Regions from separate parts of the Streptomyces sp. NPDC052496 genome, predicted to be linked through region 1. Evidence: riboswitches for the same ligand, from Rfam matches in the RefSeq annotation. Region 1 holds a riboswitch; each other region holds the start of a gene.
What was found. Region 1 has a riboswitch for cobalamin ahead of AB0L45_RS09015 (CbtB-domain containing protein). Riboswitches for the same ligand answer to the same signal wherever they lie in the genome.
Positions count from the first base shown of each region.

Region 2: another riboswitch for cobalamin. It lies ahead of AB0L45_RS31880 (prenyltransferase/squalene oxidase repeat-containing protein); the one in region 1 lies ahead of AB0L45_RS09015 (CbtB-domain containing protein).
Region 3: another riboswitch for cobalamin. It lies ahead of AB0L45_RS36685 (cobalamin biosynthesis protein); the one in region 1 lies ahead of AB0L45_RS09015 (CbtB-domain containing protein).
Region 4: another riboswitch for cobalamin. It lies ahead of AB0L45_RS04620 (ribonucleoside-diphosphate reductase subunit alpha); the one in region 1 lies ahead of AB0L45_RS09015 (CbtB-domain containing protein).

Region 1 covers NZ_JBFAUH010000005.1:51,790-55,742, reverse strand. Annotated here, with positions in the region: gene AB0L45_RS09025 (CAP domain-containing protein) at 1-232, shown strand, start outside; gene AB0L45_RS09020 (CbtA family protein) at 441-1,202, opposite strand; gene AB0L45_RS09015 (CbtB-domain containing protein) at 1,219-1,437, opposite strand; cobalamin riboswitch at 1,472-1,615, opposite strand; gene AB0L45_RS09010 (histidine phosphatase family protein) at 1,722-2,534, shown strand; gene tsaD (tRNA (adenosine(37)-N6)-threonylcarbamoyltransferase complex transferase subunit TsaD) at 2,625-3,698, shown strand; gene alaS (alanine--tRNA ligase) at 3,796-3,953, shown strand, end outside.
Region 2 covers NZ_JBFAUH010000029.1:45,457-49,409, reverse strand. Annotated here, with positions in the region: gene AB0L45_RS31890 (CbiQ family ECF transporter T component) at 1-237, opposite strand, end outside; gene AB0L45_RS31885 (SCO2322 family protein) at 210-938, opposite strand; gene AB0L45_RS31880 (prenyltransferase/squalene oxidase repeat-containing protein) at 938-2,260, opposite strand; cobalamin riboswitch at 2,466-2,664, opposite strand; gene AB0L45_RS31875 (MBL fold metallo-hydrolase) at 2,746-3,819, opposite strand.
Region 3 covers NZ_JBFAUH010000043.1:30,921-34,873, reverse strand. Annotated here, with positions in the region: gene AB0L45_RS36690 (cobyric acid synthase) at 1-571, opposite strand, end outside; gene AB0L45_RS36685 (cobalamin biosynthesis protein) at 603-1,583, opposite strand; cobalamin riboswitch at 1,714-1,864, opposite strand; gene AB0L45_RS36680 (hypothetical protein) at 2,084-2,320, opposite strand; gene AB0L45_RS36675 (inorganic phosphate transporter) at 2,358-3,677, opposite strand; gene AB0L45_RS36670 (lysozyme) at 3,913-3,953, opposite strand, start outside.
Region 4 covers NZ_JBFAUH010000002.1:262,206-266,158, reverse strand. Annotated here, with positions in the region: gene AB0L45_RS04630 (hypothetical protein) at 1-130, opposite strand, end outside; gene AB0L45_RS04625 (hypothetical protein) at 172-1,539, opposite strand; cobalamin riboswitch at 1,860-2,000, shown strand; gene AB0L45_RS04620 (ribonucleoside-diphosphate reductase subunit alpha) at 2,158-3,953, shown strand, end outside.

The DNA.
Region 1 (3,953 bases):
CTCGGGGCCCGGCAGCCGGCTCTCGGCCGTGGGGTACGACTGGCGCCGCGCGGGCGAGAACATCGCGCGCGGCCAGCGCGGGGCCGCTGAGGTGGTACGGGCGTGGGCACGCAGTCCGGAGCACCGAGTGGTGCTGGCCGACTGCGCCTTCCGGCACGCGGGCGTGGGCATCAACAGCGGAACCGACGACCGCGGCCCGTGGTGGACGCTGCTGCTGGCCCGCCCCATGTGAGGCCGTATGGCTACGCCGTACGGACCCGGACCCGGACCCGGACCCGGGCCTGCGCACCAGCGCACGCAAGCACACACCCGAACCCACACCCACACACACGCCCACACACACGCCCACGCCCATACCCACACCCGGAAACAGCGCCCCCGAGCTCCCCGGGCGCCAACACCCCCGGGCACCGGCGCCCCCGAGCCCTAAACACCCACCCTCAACGCCCCGACGCCACCACACCCCCATCCACCTCGCGAGAAACTCCCGCCCCCCGAACCCCGGTAGCCCGTTCGGCCAGTTCGCCGAAGAGCAGGCCGAAAGCGGTCCACAGGGTCAGCTGGATGCCGAGTGCGGAGAGCCGGAACTTCCAGAGCAGCAGGGCGGGGAAGTCGGCGGGGAGTTCGTTGACGGCCGGCAGGAACGCGTAGGCGAGGCCGACGGCCACGGCGAAGGCGGCCAGGGCGGCGACCGTGGCGTACCAGGTGCCCAGGCGGGGTGCGAGCCGCTTGCCGAGGATGACGGCGGCGACGGTCAGCAGCACGCTGAGGGCGATCATGAGGAAGTACAGCGCGGTGCGCTTGCCGATGGAGTCCGGGTCGCCGACGGACGGCGGGTTGGCCGGGTACTTCAGGAACGGTACGAGGTAGACCGCGGCGAAGGCGGCGCCGGAGAGCAGCAGGGCGGTGGCGCGCGGGCCGAAGCGGCCGGTGCGCCCGAGGGCGAAGCAGTAGGCCAGGGCGGCGATCCCGCCCAGCGCGACGCCGTAGACCAGGATGCCGGTGGCCAGGCCGGCGGTGGACTGCACCGTGCGGCTGACGACCTCGGCCTCGTGTTCGTGGGCGTGCGCGTCCTCGAAGGCGATGGCGGCGTCGACCTGCGGTTCGCCCAGCAGGTAGGCGACGAGCAGGGCGAGCAGGCCGGCCGCGAGGCCGGCCAGCATGCCGCGCACCAGGAGGGATCTGACGGTGGCGGAGTTCATGTACGGACGCCCCCGGTCAGTGGCAGGGGAAGCCGAGCAGGTGCCGTCCGTCGTGCACCCATTCGTGCACGCCGGTGCCGGAGAGCAGTGCGGTGGCGCCCTGTTCGGCGCCGACGAAGTAGAGCAGGACGAGCATCAGCACGCCGCCGAAGACGGCCCACGGCAGGACCGTCCTGATCGGCAGGGTGGCGGGTGCGGCGGAGCCGGTGGTCGGCGGTGCGACGGACTGGGCCATGGCGGTACCTCCTGGGAAATCACGCGTCCCGGACAGTGGATCGTCACGACAGGACGGGTCTGGCTCGCCCGTCGGCCCCGTGCGGGACCGGTGCGGGTTCACAGTGGCGCGACCGCGCCGGATTTCCACCGGCTTCCGTCATGTCATCGTCAATATCATCGGGAACGTACCGCGTGGCGGCGGCCGGGCCAAGGCCCCCGGGTGGCCGTGAAGGCGCACGGTGGCGGGCGCGCGCCCCGCTGTTCCCTTGTGCGCCACCAGGATCTCCACCGGAAGAGGTGCACATGACAACACGGGTGACGTTGGTCTCACCGGCTTTCGACGACGCGCTGCACGCGGTGCGCTTCCCGGCCGATGAAGCACTGACGCCCGCCGGGCTGCGCCGCGCCCGCGCCGCCCGCCCCGCCGCTGCCGCGCTGCCCGCCGGCCGGGTCCTGACCTCGCCGTCCGTGCGCTGCCAGGAGACGGCCGAAGCCCTGGGCCTGCCTGCGGTACCGGACCCGGGCGCCGCGGGGTGCGCGATGGGCCGCTGGCGGGGGCTGGCCCTGGAGGACGTGCTGGCCGCCGAACCGGAGGCGGTCGCAGCCTGGCTCGCCGACCCGGACAGCGCGGCGCACGGCGGCGAGTCGCTGACGCGCTTCCTCGGCCGGGTGACGGACTGGCTGGCCGGTCTCGCGGCGGAGGGCGGCCGGGTGGTGGCCGTGGTGGAGCCGGACGTCGTACGTGCGTCCGTGGTGTGCGCGCTGGGGGCACCGCCGTCGTCCTTCTGGCGGGTGGACGTACCGCCGCTGTCCGTGACGGCGCTGAGCGGACGGGACGGGCGGTGGAACGCCCGGGTGGCGGCGGAACTCGGGACGGGGCCCGGGCGGGGGGCGGAGCCCGGGCAAGGGGCGGAGCCCGGACAGGACGCGGAACCCGGACAGGGAACGGAACCCGGGCAGGGGACGGAGCCCGGGACGCAGGACGCGGAACCCGGACAGGGAACGGAACCCGGACAGGGAACGGAACCCGGAAGGCAGGACGCGAAACCCGCACAGGCCGCAGAACCCGCACAGGCCGCAGAACCCGCACAGGCCGCGGCGCCCGAGGCACCATAGCCGCGGCCGCGCGCCGCCGTATCCTGGACGGAGACGGTTATTGCACATAACTCGCAATAACGAATCCGGCGGGTACGAAGGAGCGGTGCGGTGGCATCTCCAGGCTCTCCAGTGGTGCTGGGGATCGAGTCCTCCTGTGACGAGACCGGGGCCGGCCTGGTCCGGGACGGCAAGCTGCTCGGGCACGCGGTGGCGTCCAGCATGGACGAGCACGCGCGGTACGGCGGCGTCGTACCGGAGATCGCGGCCCGCGCCCACGTGCACTCCCTCACGCCCGTCGTACGCCGCGCGCTCGACGAGGCGGGCCTGACCATGGCCGACATCGGCGCGGTGGCCGTGACCACCGGCCCCGGCCTGTCGGGCGCCCTCCAGGTCGGGCTGGCCGGCGCCAAGGGCCTGGCGTACGGGCTGGGCGTGCCGCTGTACGGGGTGCACCACCTCGCCGGGCACGTCGCCGCCGACACCCTGGAGCACGGCCCGCTGCCGGACCCCTGCATGGTGCTGATCGTCTCCGGTGGGCACACCTCCCTCCTCCTCGTACGGGACCTGGCGCGTGACCCGATCGTGCACCTCGGCGACACCCTCGACGACGCGGCCGGGGAGTGCTTCGACAAGGTCGCGCGGGTCTTCGGCCTGCCGTACCCGGGCGGCCCGGCGATCGACCGGGCCGCGCGCGAGGGCGACCCGAAGGCCGTCGCGTTCCCGCGCCCGCTGACCGGGCCGCGCGACGACCCGTACGGCTTCTCCTTCTCCGGCCTGAAGACCGCCGCCGCGCGCTGGGCCGAACGGCACGCCGGCCAGGAGCTCCCCGTCGCGGACGGCGCGGCCTCCCTCCAGGAGGCGGTGGCCGACGTACTGACCCGCAAGGCAGTCGCGGCCTGCACGGAGCACGGCGTGGGCACCCTGGTGGTGGTGGGCGGCGTGGCCGCCAACTCGCGCGTACGGTCCCTCGCCGAGGAACGCTGCCGGAAGGCGGGCATCACCCTGCGGGTGCCGCCTCTCCGCCTCTGCACGGACAACGGCGCGATGATCGCCGCCGTCGGCGACCTCCTCGTACGGGCGGGCGCCGAGCCGGCCCCGCTGGACCTCTCGATCGACCCGTCCGCGCCGCTGGAGTACGCGGCCCTGCACCCGGTCGCCAGGGCGGCGAAGGCCGCCGCGTAAGAGCCTGTGTCAGCACGCCCGGCCGGGGTGCTGACACATTCTCCGACGGCCTCCGCGTCCGCCTCTCCCTCCTCCCCCGACCGCCCCGGAGCCCCCTTTGCGTACCGCCGAGATCCGCCGCCGCTTCCTCGACTTCTTCGCCGAGCGCGGCCACACCGTCGTTCCCAGCGCGCCGCTGCCCACGCCCGACCCGACCCTGTTGTTCGTCAACGCGGGCATGGTGCCCTTCAAGCCGTACCTCACCGGTGAGGTGGC
Region 2 (3,953 bases), on a different contig from region 1:
CAGCCCGAGCTTGAGGAACGCGCCGTACGAGCGGGCCCACGGCGCGTCCGTGCGGCGCGCCGCGACGACGTACCCGGCGACACCGACCAGCAGACCCAGCAGCAGCGGATTGGTCGTCCGGGACGCCGCGGTGGCCAGGCCCAGCGCCCACAGCCACCAGGCGCCCGCGTGCAGCGCGGTGGAGCGGGTGGCGCGGGGGACGCGGGCGCTCACCGGCGGCGCCGGCGGGCCTGCCACCCGGCCGCCGCGCCCAGGACGGCCACGACGGCGAGGCCACCGATCAGTCCGGCGGAGGGGCCGCCCGCGTCGTCGTCCGCCTCCTCGCCCGAGGCGGAGGCGCCGTCGGAAGCCCCGGGCTCCGGTGAACCGGAGCCGCTCCCGGCCCCCGGCCCCGCCTTCTCCGCGCACCCCGCCTTCGGATATCCGGCGATGGCGCACAGCAGCGCGTTCGTGTCGTACCGCAGCGGCCCCGCGACGGCGGCCAGCGCGTCACCGACCGTCCCGTCCTCGGGCAGCCGCGCGCACTCCGTACGGACCGGCGGCGGATTCTCCCCGGCCGGTGCCTCCGCCTTCGTGCCGAAGTCGAGGACCAGGCCGACGCGCTTCCTGCCGTCCTGGGCGGGGGTCGTGCCGCAGATCGCGTCGAAGTCCGCGGCACGGCGCGGCTTGCCGGCCGCCTTCGAGTCGGCGCCGACGGTGAAGCGGAAGCCCGCCACGGCGCCGTCCCGGGGGCGGCTGGTGGCCGGGCCCTCGGTCGCGTACGACCAGCCGCCGTCCCCGGAGGCCGGGGCGCCGGCGGCGGGCCCGTCCCAGAACGACCAGTAGCGGTACTCCTGCGCCTGGGCGGGCGCCGCGCCCAGGCCGGTGACCGTACCGGCCAGGGCCAGGGCGCCGAGGAGGCGCGCGGAGCGGGAGCGGGGCAGCGGCGGGCGTCGCATCAGAGGCCGTTCTTCTTCCGGCGGCCGCTGATCAGGAACCCGATGCCCACGCACGCGACGAACACGACGCCGAAGACCCACCACGCGCCGGAGCCCTGCTCGTCCTGGTCCTTGGCGTCCTTCTCGGGCGCGGCGGACGGCGCGGAGCTGCCGGCCGGCTTGGGGCCGGTGGCGTTCAGCTGCGCGACCAGGTCGGCGCCGCCGAAGGCGCGCGGGTCGGCGCCCGCGGCGTGCGCGGCCAGCACCAGCTGCGCGTACGCGGCCGGTCCGGCCTCCTTGGCCCAGTTCGCGGAGTTCTTCTGAAGCCACTGCAACGGCTTTTGCGCGGCGGCACCGTGCCCGCCCGCGGCGAGTGCCACGACGGCATCGGCGGTGTTGCCGACGTCCGGCTGGTCCCCGGCGCCGGGCATCGCGGACTTCAGGTGCTGCCCGCCCGCGCCGAGCTGCGCGACCAGGTAGGCCGCGCCGCCTTCGGAGGCCTGCTGCGGGTTCCGCTTCGGGTCCTCGCCCCCGGCGCACTTCAGGGGCTCGACCGGCTCGTCGACGTCCTTGCCCGCCGGGTCCACCACGAAGCCCTTGCCCAGCCCGCCGAGCACGGCGGCGGCCGTGGCGTCCGCGTTCGGGGCCAGCTTGCCGTCCTTGGGCTGGAAGGCGAACGCGCCGCGCTCCCCCTCCTTCGCGTCACAGCCCAGCTGGAAGGAGACCAGCGCGTCGTACGGGGACTTGTCGCCCTTCTTGACGGACTCCGGCTTCTGACCCGCGGCCTGGAGCGCGCCGATCACCACGGAGGTGGAGTTGGCGTCGCTGGGCGAGCCGCTCATCGAGGGCCAGCCGCCGTCGTCGTTCTGTACCGACTTCAGCCACTTCACGGCCTTCTGTACGGCGTCGTCGTGCCCGCCGAGCGCGGCCAGCGCCTGGACCGCGGCACCCGTCTGGTTGGTGTCCCGCATCGTCTTGTCGTCGCAGGCCTTCGCCGGTTCGGCGCGGTACGCGCTGAAGGCGCCGTCCGCGCACTGCTGTCCGGCGAGCCAGTCGACGCCCGCCACCGACGGACGCACCCCGACGGTGCGCTGCGCGAGGAGGGCGAGCGACTGCCGCCACACGCCGTCGTACTGCGGGTCCTTGGTGCCGTACAGCCCGTCGGGCAGCTTCGACGCCTTGGCGGCGGGCGCGGGGGAGTCGGCGGCCGCCACCGGGGCACCGGCCGCGCACAGCACGGCGGCCCCGGCCAGCGCCGCGGCGGCGCGCCGCGCCAGGGCGGCGAGGGTGGGGGCCGTGGAAGCCCTGGGGGCCGGGGAAGCCTGGGAAGCCGTGGTGGCCATCGGGTCGGTGCCTCTCGGGTCAGTTCGCTGCGGTGGGTCCGCGGTGGGCCGGTGTGGGTGCTGCGGTGGGTGCGCAGCCGCACTCGGACGCCCCGCCGCCCGCCGGTCGGTGACCGGCCGCGGTGGCACCGGGCTCAGCTCCGCATACCTCGACGGTGCCGCGCACCGGCCGTCCGCGCGAGGAGGCGCGGCCTGCCGGTGGCGGGAGCCTTGGTCGTGCCCCAGCGGGTGCTCCGGCTCACCGGGCGTACGGGGCCCGGCGCGGACGGCCGGTGCGCGGGATCTTCTCACGGTCCCGGCGGCGGCCGGTGCGGCGGTGCCGTACGTCCCGGATCACGGTTGCGGGTCAGCGCCGGATTTCCACCGGCTTCCCCCGATCGGGCACAGGATGAAATTGTCTCGCACACCTTAACCGGCGGGCCGGGGGAGACCCGGGCACGGGCCCGCCACCCGGCGCTCCCCCCGCTCCGCCTGCCGCCCGCTCCTCACACCGCCCGGTACGTCACCGGCTCCGGCCCCGGCACCGCCTCCGCCAGCCCCAGCCGCACCAGCCGCCGCAGATGCGCCTCCGCCTCCGAGACGGCGATGTTCCGCGACCCGTACGGAATCCGCTCCCACGGCCGGTTCCACTCCATGGCCTCGGCGAGCTGCCACGGCGTGCGGGGCACGGCCAGCAGCGCGCGCAGGCCGGCCAGCCGCTCCTCGTGGTGGGCGAGGAGCTCGCGTACCCGGCCGGGCGCGTCGGCGAAGGCGTGCTGGTGGGCGGGGAGCACCTCGGCGGGCGCGAGCCGGGCGACGCGTTCCAGGGAGGCCAGGTAGTCACCGAGGGGGTCGGTGACCGCCGTGTCGCCCGGGTCCTCGTACAGCCCGATGTGCGGGCTGATGCCCGGCAGCAGGTGGTCGCCGGAGAAGAGCCGGCCGTGGCCGGGCCGCCGCGCCGGATGCTCCTCCTCCAGGTGCAGGCACACGTGGCCGGGCGTGTGGCCGGGTGTCCAGACGGCGCGCAGCCTGCGGCCGGGCAGGTCGAGGAGCGCGTCGGGGGTGATCTCCCGGTCGGGCAGCGCGGCGCGCAGCCCGGGGAGCTCGCGCACCTGTCCGCGGGCGCGGGCCAGGCGCAGCGGTGCCAGGTGACTGTCGGGTGCCCCGGCCGCGGTCAGCTTGGCGATCAGGTAGTCCAGCCACCGGCCGGGTTCGGCCTCGCGGGTGCGGCGTACGACGGCGGTGTCCGCGGCGTGCATGGCGAGCCACGCGCCGGACGCCTCCCGTACGCGGGCGGAGAGGCCGTGGTGGTCGGGGTGGTGGTGGGTGAGGAGGACGCCGTACAGGTCGGTGACCTCGAAGCCGCAGGCGGCGATCCCGGCGGTCAGGGTGTCCCAGGCGTCCGGGTCGTCCCACCCGGTGTCCACCAGGACCGGGCCGCGGCCGGTCTCCAGGAGGTGGACGAGGGTGTGGCCGAGCGGGTTGTCCGGTATGGGGACGGCGATCGACCACACGCCGCCCCGGTGGTCGGTCACCCGGGGTCCGCCCGCCGCCGTTCCGGTCCGGGCCGCTGCCGTCATCCGCCGCACCTCCGCCTCCGCGCGGACGCGCCGCGCCCCCGTACCGAGCATTGCCCAGCATAACTAGAACTGGTATCAGTCCTGATGCGGCGTCAGAAAATCTGCGTACCGCTCCAGGTGCGTGATCACCCACC
Region 3 (3,953 bases), on a different contig from region 1:
GCAGCGCCGTGGTGCCGAAGAACGAGGCGAACACCCCGCCCCGGTCGATGTCGCCGACCACCACGGCCGGGATACGGGCGGCGCGCGCGATGCCCATGTTCACGATGTCGGTACGCCGCAGGTTGATCTCCGCCGGGCTGCCGGCACCCTCGCAGATCACCGCGTCGTGCGTACGGCGCAGCTCCTGGAGGCAGTCCGTGACCGTACCGAGCAGCTGCTCCTGGCGCCCCGCGTGGTAGCCGCGCGCGCTCAGCTCGCCCACCGGCTTGCCCATCAGCACGACCTGGCTGCTGCGGTCACTGCCCGGCTTCAGCAGCACCGGGTTCATCAGCGCGCTCGGCTCGACGCGCGCCGCCGCTGCCTGCATGGCCTGTGCCCGCCCGATCTCCGCGCCCTCGCGCGTCACGAACGAGTTCAGCGACATGTTCTGTGCCTTGAAGGGCGCCACCTTGACGCCCTTGCGGGCCAGCCAGCGGCAGATGCCCGCCGTCACCACGCTCTTGCCCGCGTCGGACGTGGTGCCCGCCACCAGCAGCCCGCCGCCGAGCGGAGCCCCACCCGAACCGTTCACCTGGCACTCCTCGCCGTGCGTGCGTTGCCGCTCACTTGGTCCTCCTGGCCGTACGGGAGCGCCGCAGCGCCCCGGCCGCCAGCCTGCCCGTCACCGTGGCCGCCAGCGCCAGCGCGCTCACCCGGCGCGACAGCCGCACGGCCCGCTCGACGTCCGCCACCGCGACGGGCCGCCCGGCGTCACCGTTGAGCACCGGCCGGTGCTCGACCCGGCCGCCGTACGCCAGCGTGCCGCCCAGCCGCACGCCCAGCGCCCCGGCGAACGCCGCCTCCACCGGGCCCGCGTTCGGGCTCGGGTGGGACGGGCCGTCCTGCCGCCAGGCGCGCCACGCGCCCCGCCGGTCCGGACCGGCCAGCACCGCCAGCGCGGCGGTCAGCCGGGAGCCGGGGAAGCCGGCCACGTCGTCGAGGCGGGCCGAAGCCCAGCCGAAGCGGCGGTAGCGCGGGGACTTGTGGCCCACCATCGCGTCCAGCGTGTTGACGGCACGGAACGCCAGCAGCCCCGGCACGCCCGCGACCGCGCCCCACACCAGGGCGCCGACCACCGCGTCCGAGGTGTTCTCGGCGACGGACTCGACCACCGCGCGCGCCAGCTGCTGCCCGTCCAGGGCCTGCGGGTCGCGCCCGCACAGGTGCGGCAGGCGCTCGCGCGCCACGTCGAGGTCGCCCACGGCGAGCGCGCCGCCGACGGCCCGCGCCTCGCGGCCCAGCGAGGTGCCGCCCAGGACGGCCCAGGTGGCGGCGGCGGTCAGCGCGACGGAGGCGGGAAAGGCGGCGGGGGAGCGGCGCACGGCGCGGTCCAGCAGCGCGGCACCGGCGGCGGTGCCGCCCGCGAGCAGCGCGGTGTGCAGGGCGCCGCGCCCGCGGTCGTCGCGCCACAGGCGGCGTTCCACGGCGGCCGCGGCCCGCCCGAAGGCGGCCACGGGGTGACCGCGCCGGGGATCGCCCACGGCCAGGTCGCCGAGGAAGCCGAGGGCCGCGCCGCACGCGTAGCCGGCGTGTTCGGCACGCATCGGATCAGACCGCCGTCACGCCTCGGAGGGGCGGCGTGGGGGTACGTCCAGCAGATCTCGAACTGCGGCCGGGCATGGCGGTAGGTCCTCACTCAGGGTCCGCGCCCTGGTTCGACGGATACGGCGACGAGAGTCTCCTGGCTCCCCGGATCGGCGCTTCCCCCGGCCTTCCAGTCCGTACGGGAACCTGCGTCGCGGGACGCGGACCGTGGCCCTTGGTGGAGGGGCGCTCCCCGGTGACAGTGGCGGGACCGCGCCGGATTCTCACCGGACTTCCTCATCTGTCGCCGATTGGCTCCGGCAGTCCACCACGCTCCGCGAAGCCCGTCAACTCGCGCTTGACCTGCGGCGCGGGGCCGTGCCGGTGCCTGTGTCCAAGGACACAGCGGCCGGTGCCCGGCACGCCGCGGAAGGACGTCCGGCGAACGACGACGGGGCGCCCGGCGGACGCGGCGGGTGCCGCGGCCACCGGACGCCCCGGGGCGCCGTGCCGGTGCCGGTCAGGCGGCGACGATCAGATAGATCCCGTACGCCACGGCCGCCGCGCACAGCGCGAAGCAGGCGTACGCCCCGGCCCGCGCCGCGCCGCCGGGCGCGCCGGCGGTCACCGGCGCGCCCTCCTGCCGCGGCGTGCGGGACGTGCCGACGATGCCGAGGGTGAACAGGCCCACGATCCCGACCGTCACGACCAGCGTGACACCGAAGACCTGGCCGAGCGCTGCCCAGTCGATGCTCATTGCGTTCTCGTTCCTCCGTGGGAGCCGTGCGGCCGGGTCAGCCGGCGGCCGAGCCGGCCTTGGCGCGGCGCCGGTCGTGCGTCTCGTGCGGGTGGGCGGCCACCGGGTCGGCGATCACCGGGGCGGCGCCGACCGGGTCCGCGAGCGGCGCTCCGGCCACCGCGGGCGCCGGGACGGCGGCCACGACCGGGCCGGCGGGCGGCGGCGCGACGGCCTGCAGCGCGGTGGTGACGACGCCGGCGGGCTCCGCCGCCGGGCCCTCGTTGACGTTGGTGTGGTCCACCGGCTTGCGCCGGGAGGCCATCCAGATCGCGCCGCAGACGGCGAGGGCCAGGACGGCGACGGCCGCGATGCCCCAGTCGCCCTGGTCGGCCAGGAGCGCGGCACCGGCCGCGACCAGCCCGGCGGCCGGCAGCGTCAGGCACCAGGCGGCGGCCATCCGGCCCGCCGTGGACCAGCGCACCACGCCGCCCTTGCGGCCCAGGCCGGAGCCCATCACCGCGCCGGAGCACACCTGGGTGGTGGAGAGCGCGAAGCCGAGGTGGGAGGAGGCCAGGATGGTGGCCGCGGCGCCGGTCTGGGCGGCGAAGCCCTGCGGCGGCTGGATGTCGGTGATGCCCTTGCCCATCGTGCGGATGATCCGCCAGCCGCCCAGGTACGTGCCGAGGGCGATGGCCAGGCCGGCCGAGGCGATGACCCACAGCGGCGGGTCGGCGTGCGGCGCGACGACGCCGCCGGTGATCAGCGCGAGGGTGATCACGCCCATCGTCTTCTGGGCGTCGTTGGTGCCGTGGGCGAGGGAGACCAGCGCGGCCGAGGCGATCTGCCCGGCGCGGTAGCCCTTGGCGGTGTCCTCCTCGGCGCGGTTGCGGGCCAGCCGGTAGGTCAGCCGGGTCGCGGCCGTCGAGGCCAGGCCGGCCACGATCGGGGCGGCGACGGCCGGGATGAGGACCTTCATGACCACGGCGCCGCCGTGCACGCCGCTCGCGCCGACGGACACCAGGGTCGCGCCGATCAGGCCGCCGAACAGGGCGTGCGAGGAGCTGGAGGGGAGTCCGGCCAGCCAGGTGACCAGGTTCCAGACGATGGCACCGACCAGCCCGGCGAAGATCACCTCTGGTCTGATGCCGGCGCTCTCGTCGATGATCCCGCCGGAGATGGTCTTGGCGACCTCCACGGACAGGAACGCGCCGAGCAGGTTGAGGGCCGCCGACATCGCCACTGCCGCCTTGGGCTTGAGCGCCCCGGTGGAAATGGTGGTGGCCATGGCGTTGGCCGTGTCGTGGAAGCCGTTCGTAAAGTCGAACACCAAGGCCGTGACGATCACGATCCCGATGAGAAGCGTGATGTGTTCCATTCACCCAGGCAATCAGTTCGATGGGCAGTGACGCTCGGGACCGTACGGACGATGGGTGAACGGAAGGTGAACTGGGGCGGGCGTCGCAGTGACGCCCCCGCAGGGGTGGCGCGGAGACGCCCGTACCGCCCCACGGGCCCCGGGCTCACCAGCACGGGCGCATCATGCGTCGCACGCGTACCGTGCCGGGCGTGCCGGTGCTCGGTGCGGCGGCTCCGGTGTCCCGGCCGCTGCCTCACCCCCGGGCGAAGCGCCGCAGCCCCGCGGCCGTGCCGT
Region 4 (3,953 bases), on a different contig from region 1:
CGCTGACCCGCTCGGTGCCGGACGGCGGCGCGGTCCGGGCGCCGGCCGGGGCGGCGGGCAGCAGCGCGGCGAGCGCGCAGACGCCCGTCACGGTGGCGAGTCTCCGGACGGTGGTGCGGGTGGTCCTCATGGTGGGTTCCCTCCTGGTGGGTACGGCGCTGCGTCGGTACGTCAGTGCTCCAGCCGCCGGACGAACACGTCGCCCGTCCCGTTCGTGTCGCCGGGCACCAGCCCGTCGTCGCGCGCGTCGAAGGCCGCCAGCCGCCCGGTGGCGTCAGGGGCGGCGATGTTCGTCCAGGACGCCGACTGGCCGCCGTCCGCACCGACGTCGATCCGCTCGACGTGCCCGGTGCGCAGGTCGCGCACGAAGCCGTCCACCTGGCCGTTGGTGTCGCCGGGCACCAGGTTGGTGGCCGCGGAGGTGAAGAAGAGCCGCCGGTTGTCCGCGCTGAGGCGTCCGTCGGAGGACCAGCCGTTGCCCTGGGCGCCGTCGTGCGCGCGGGACAGCAGCCGGGTGGTGCCCTGCTCCAGGTCGCGGGCGAAGAGGTCGTACGTGCCGTTGGTGTCGCCCGGCACCACGTCGTCGGCCACGGCGGAGAAGACCGCGTACCGGCCGTCGGGGCTGAGCCGGGGGAACGGGGACACGCCGACCACGGCGTCCGTGGTGCTCAGGCTCGCCGCCCGGGTCCGCCCGGTGGCCAGGTCGTGGACGTACAGGGGGTCCTGCGGCGGCGGGCGGCGGAAGCCGGGCCCGGCGGGGACGAGATCGGTCGCCTTCGAGGTGAACGCGACCCGGCGGCCGTCGGCGCTGATCGACGGGAAGGCGGAGGCGCCGTTCGCCTGGCTGCCGTCGCTCGCCACGCTCACCCGTTTCACCGTTCCCGCCTGCACATCGTGGACGAAGATGTCCAGGCGCTCGTTGGTGTCGCCGGGGACCAGGTCCGGGCGGTAGGACCCGAAGGCGAGCCGGCGCCCGTCGCCGCTGAGGGCGAAGTTCTGGACCCCGTACCCGTACGGGGACTTCCCGGCGCCCGCGGTGGGGCTCACCGTGCGCCCGGTGCGGCGGTCGTGGACGAAGACGTCGCCCTCGCCGTTGGTGTCGCCGGGAACCAGGTTCGTCGCGCCGGAGTGGAAAGCGACGTACCGCCCGTCGGCGCTGATCTCGGGCGAGCCGGAGAGGGCGTCGCCGCGCGTGCCGTCACCGGCGACGCTGACCAGGTCGACCTTTCCCGTCCGTAAATCCTTGACGTAGACGTCCTGGTGGCCGTTGGTGTCCGTGGGCCCCAGATTGGTGGCTTCCGAGGTGAATGCCACGAACCGCCCGTTCGCGCTGAGCCGCGGATCCCCGGAAAAACCGTTTCCCTGCGTCCCGTCCGCGGCGACACTGACCCGCTCGGTGGCCGGCGCCACCCGCCCCGCGACAGCCACCCGCCCCGGGGCAGCCGCCGACGACGCGGGTATCACCCCCACCACGACACACGCTCCCGCCACCAGCCCCACGGCGCGCACCGCGCCACGCGCCGTACCTGCTTTTCGCATGTCTCCCCCCTCACCCACGACCCCCACCCGCCCCGCCGGCGACGGAGCAGACAAGGAGCCAATACGCTTCCAGGAGTCCCGGTCAACGCGTCAGGGGCATTCCGCGCCACCGATACGCCCCCTGCATCAGCCCCCGTCCAGGCCGCCCCGAACGGCCCGGGAACAGGCCCGGAACCCCCCGGGAACGGCTCCGCGGCGGCCTCGTGACACCCTCCCGTAGGCCCCGAACCCTCCTGGGAACGCGCCCGGATCAGCCCCCGAATACCACGGCTTTGGACAACCCCGCGCCAACGCGACACAAGATATGGGGGTGGGTGCACGGGGCGGCACAAGATGTATGCTCGTGCTCGCTGTCGTCGCAGGGGAATCCGGTGCGAATCCGGAACTGTCCCGCAACGGTGTACGTAGTGCGCAAACCGCACCCGTGAGTCCGAAGACCTGCCCACAGCACGCCCGCGCCAGGACCGGCGCGGTCGTCGATACGTCCGGGTCTCGCGGGTTGGACCGGTGGACGCTGCGCGGTGTGCCCGCGCACCCCTTGCCGTACCGGGGGTGCCGCACGCCCGCACGCGCCGCCGTGCCCTCCCCAGGCCCCCGCCGAGTGAGGGAGAGCAGCACGTGACCATCGCGCCAACGGAGCCCGCAGCAGCCGAGCAGGTCGCGCAGCCCGCGAAGGACACGCAGCCCCAGCAGGGCACCGGCGGCCAGGCCACGGACGGCCCCGGCACCGCCCTGCTGCGCACGCTGACCGACCTCACCGCCGACCTGCCCGCCACCGACCCGGGCAAGATCGCCGCCGCCGCGCTGCGCGGCCGCCACCCCGGCTCCGACGAGGCCGAGCTGCGCTCGCTGGCCATGGAGGCCGCGGCCGGCCTGATCGGCGACGAGCCGCAGTACTCCAAGCTGGCCGCCCGCCTGCTGACCCGTGCCATCGCGGAGGAGGCGGCCGCGGAGGGGGCGGTCGCCTTCTCCGCCTCCGTCGCCGCCGGGCACCGCGAGGGCCTGATCGCCGACAGCACGGCGGAGTTCGTACGGACCCACGCGGCGCGCCTGGACGAGCTGGTCGAGCGCGCCCTGGCGGACGGCGCCGACGACCGCTTCGGCTACTTCGGCCTGCGCACCCTGCACTCCCGCTACCTGCTGCGCCACCCGATCTCCCGCCAGGTGATCGAGACCCCGCAGCACTTCCTGCTGCGGGTGGCCTGCGGCCTGGCCGAGGACCACAGCGAGCGGGCCGTGGCCGACGTCGCCGAGCTGTACCGTCTGACCAGCACGCTCTCGTACCTGCCGTCCTCGCCGACGCTGTTCAACTCCGGCACCCGGCACCCGCAGATGTCCTCCTGCTACCTGCTGGACTCCCCGCTGGACGAGCTGGACTCGATCTACGACCGCTACCACCAGGTGGCGCGCCTGTCGAAACACGCCGGTGGCATCGGCCTGTCGTACTCCCGGGTCCGGGCCCGCGGCTCGCTGATCCGCGGCACCAACGGCCACTCCAACGGCATCGTGCCGTTCCTGCGCACCCTGGACGCCTCGGTCGCGGCCGTGAACCAGGGCGGCCGGCGCAAGGGCGCGGCCTGTGTCTACCTGGAGACCTGGCACGCGGACCTGGAGGAGTTCCTGGAGCTGCGTGACAACACGGGTGAGGAGGCCCGGCGCACCCACAACCTGAACATCGCGCACTGGATCCCCGACGAGTTCATGCGCCGCGTCGAGGCCGACGCCGACTGGTCGCTGTTCTCCCCCAGCGACGCGCCCGAGCTGGTGGACCTGTACGGCGACGCGTTCGACGCCGCGTACCGCAAGGCGGAGGCCGAGGGGCGCGCCGTCAAGCAGGTCCCGGCCCGCGTCCTGTACTCCCGGATGATGCGCACCCTCGCGCAGACCGGCAACGGCTGGATGACCTTCAAGGACGCCGCCAACCGCACCGCCAACCAGACCGCCGAGCCCGGCAAGGTCGTGCACTCCTCGAACCTGTGCACCGAGATCCTGGAGGTCACCGACGACGGCGAGACGGCCGTCTGCAACCTCGGCTCGGTCAACCTCGCCGCCCACCTGGGCAATGAGGCCGACGGCTGGGAGGAGGCGATGGACTGGGAGCGGCTGGACGCCACCGTCCGTACGGCCGTGACCTTCCTCGACCGCGTGGTGGACATCAACTTCTACCCGACCGAGCAGGCCGGCGCCTCCAACTCCCGCTGGCGCCCGGTGGGCCTGGGCCTGATGGGCCTCCAGGACGTCTTCTTCCGGCTGCGGCTGCGCTTCGACTCGCCCGAGGCCAAGGAGCTGTCCACCCGGATCTCCGAGCGGATCATGCTCGCCGCGTACGAGGCGTCCGCCGACCTCGCCGAGCGGCACGGCCCGCACCCGGCCTGGTCCGCGACCCGTACGGCCCGCGGCGTGCTGCACCCGGA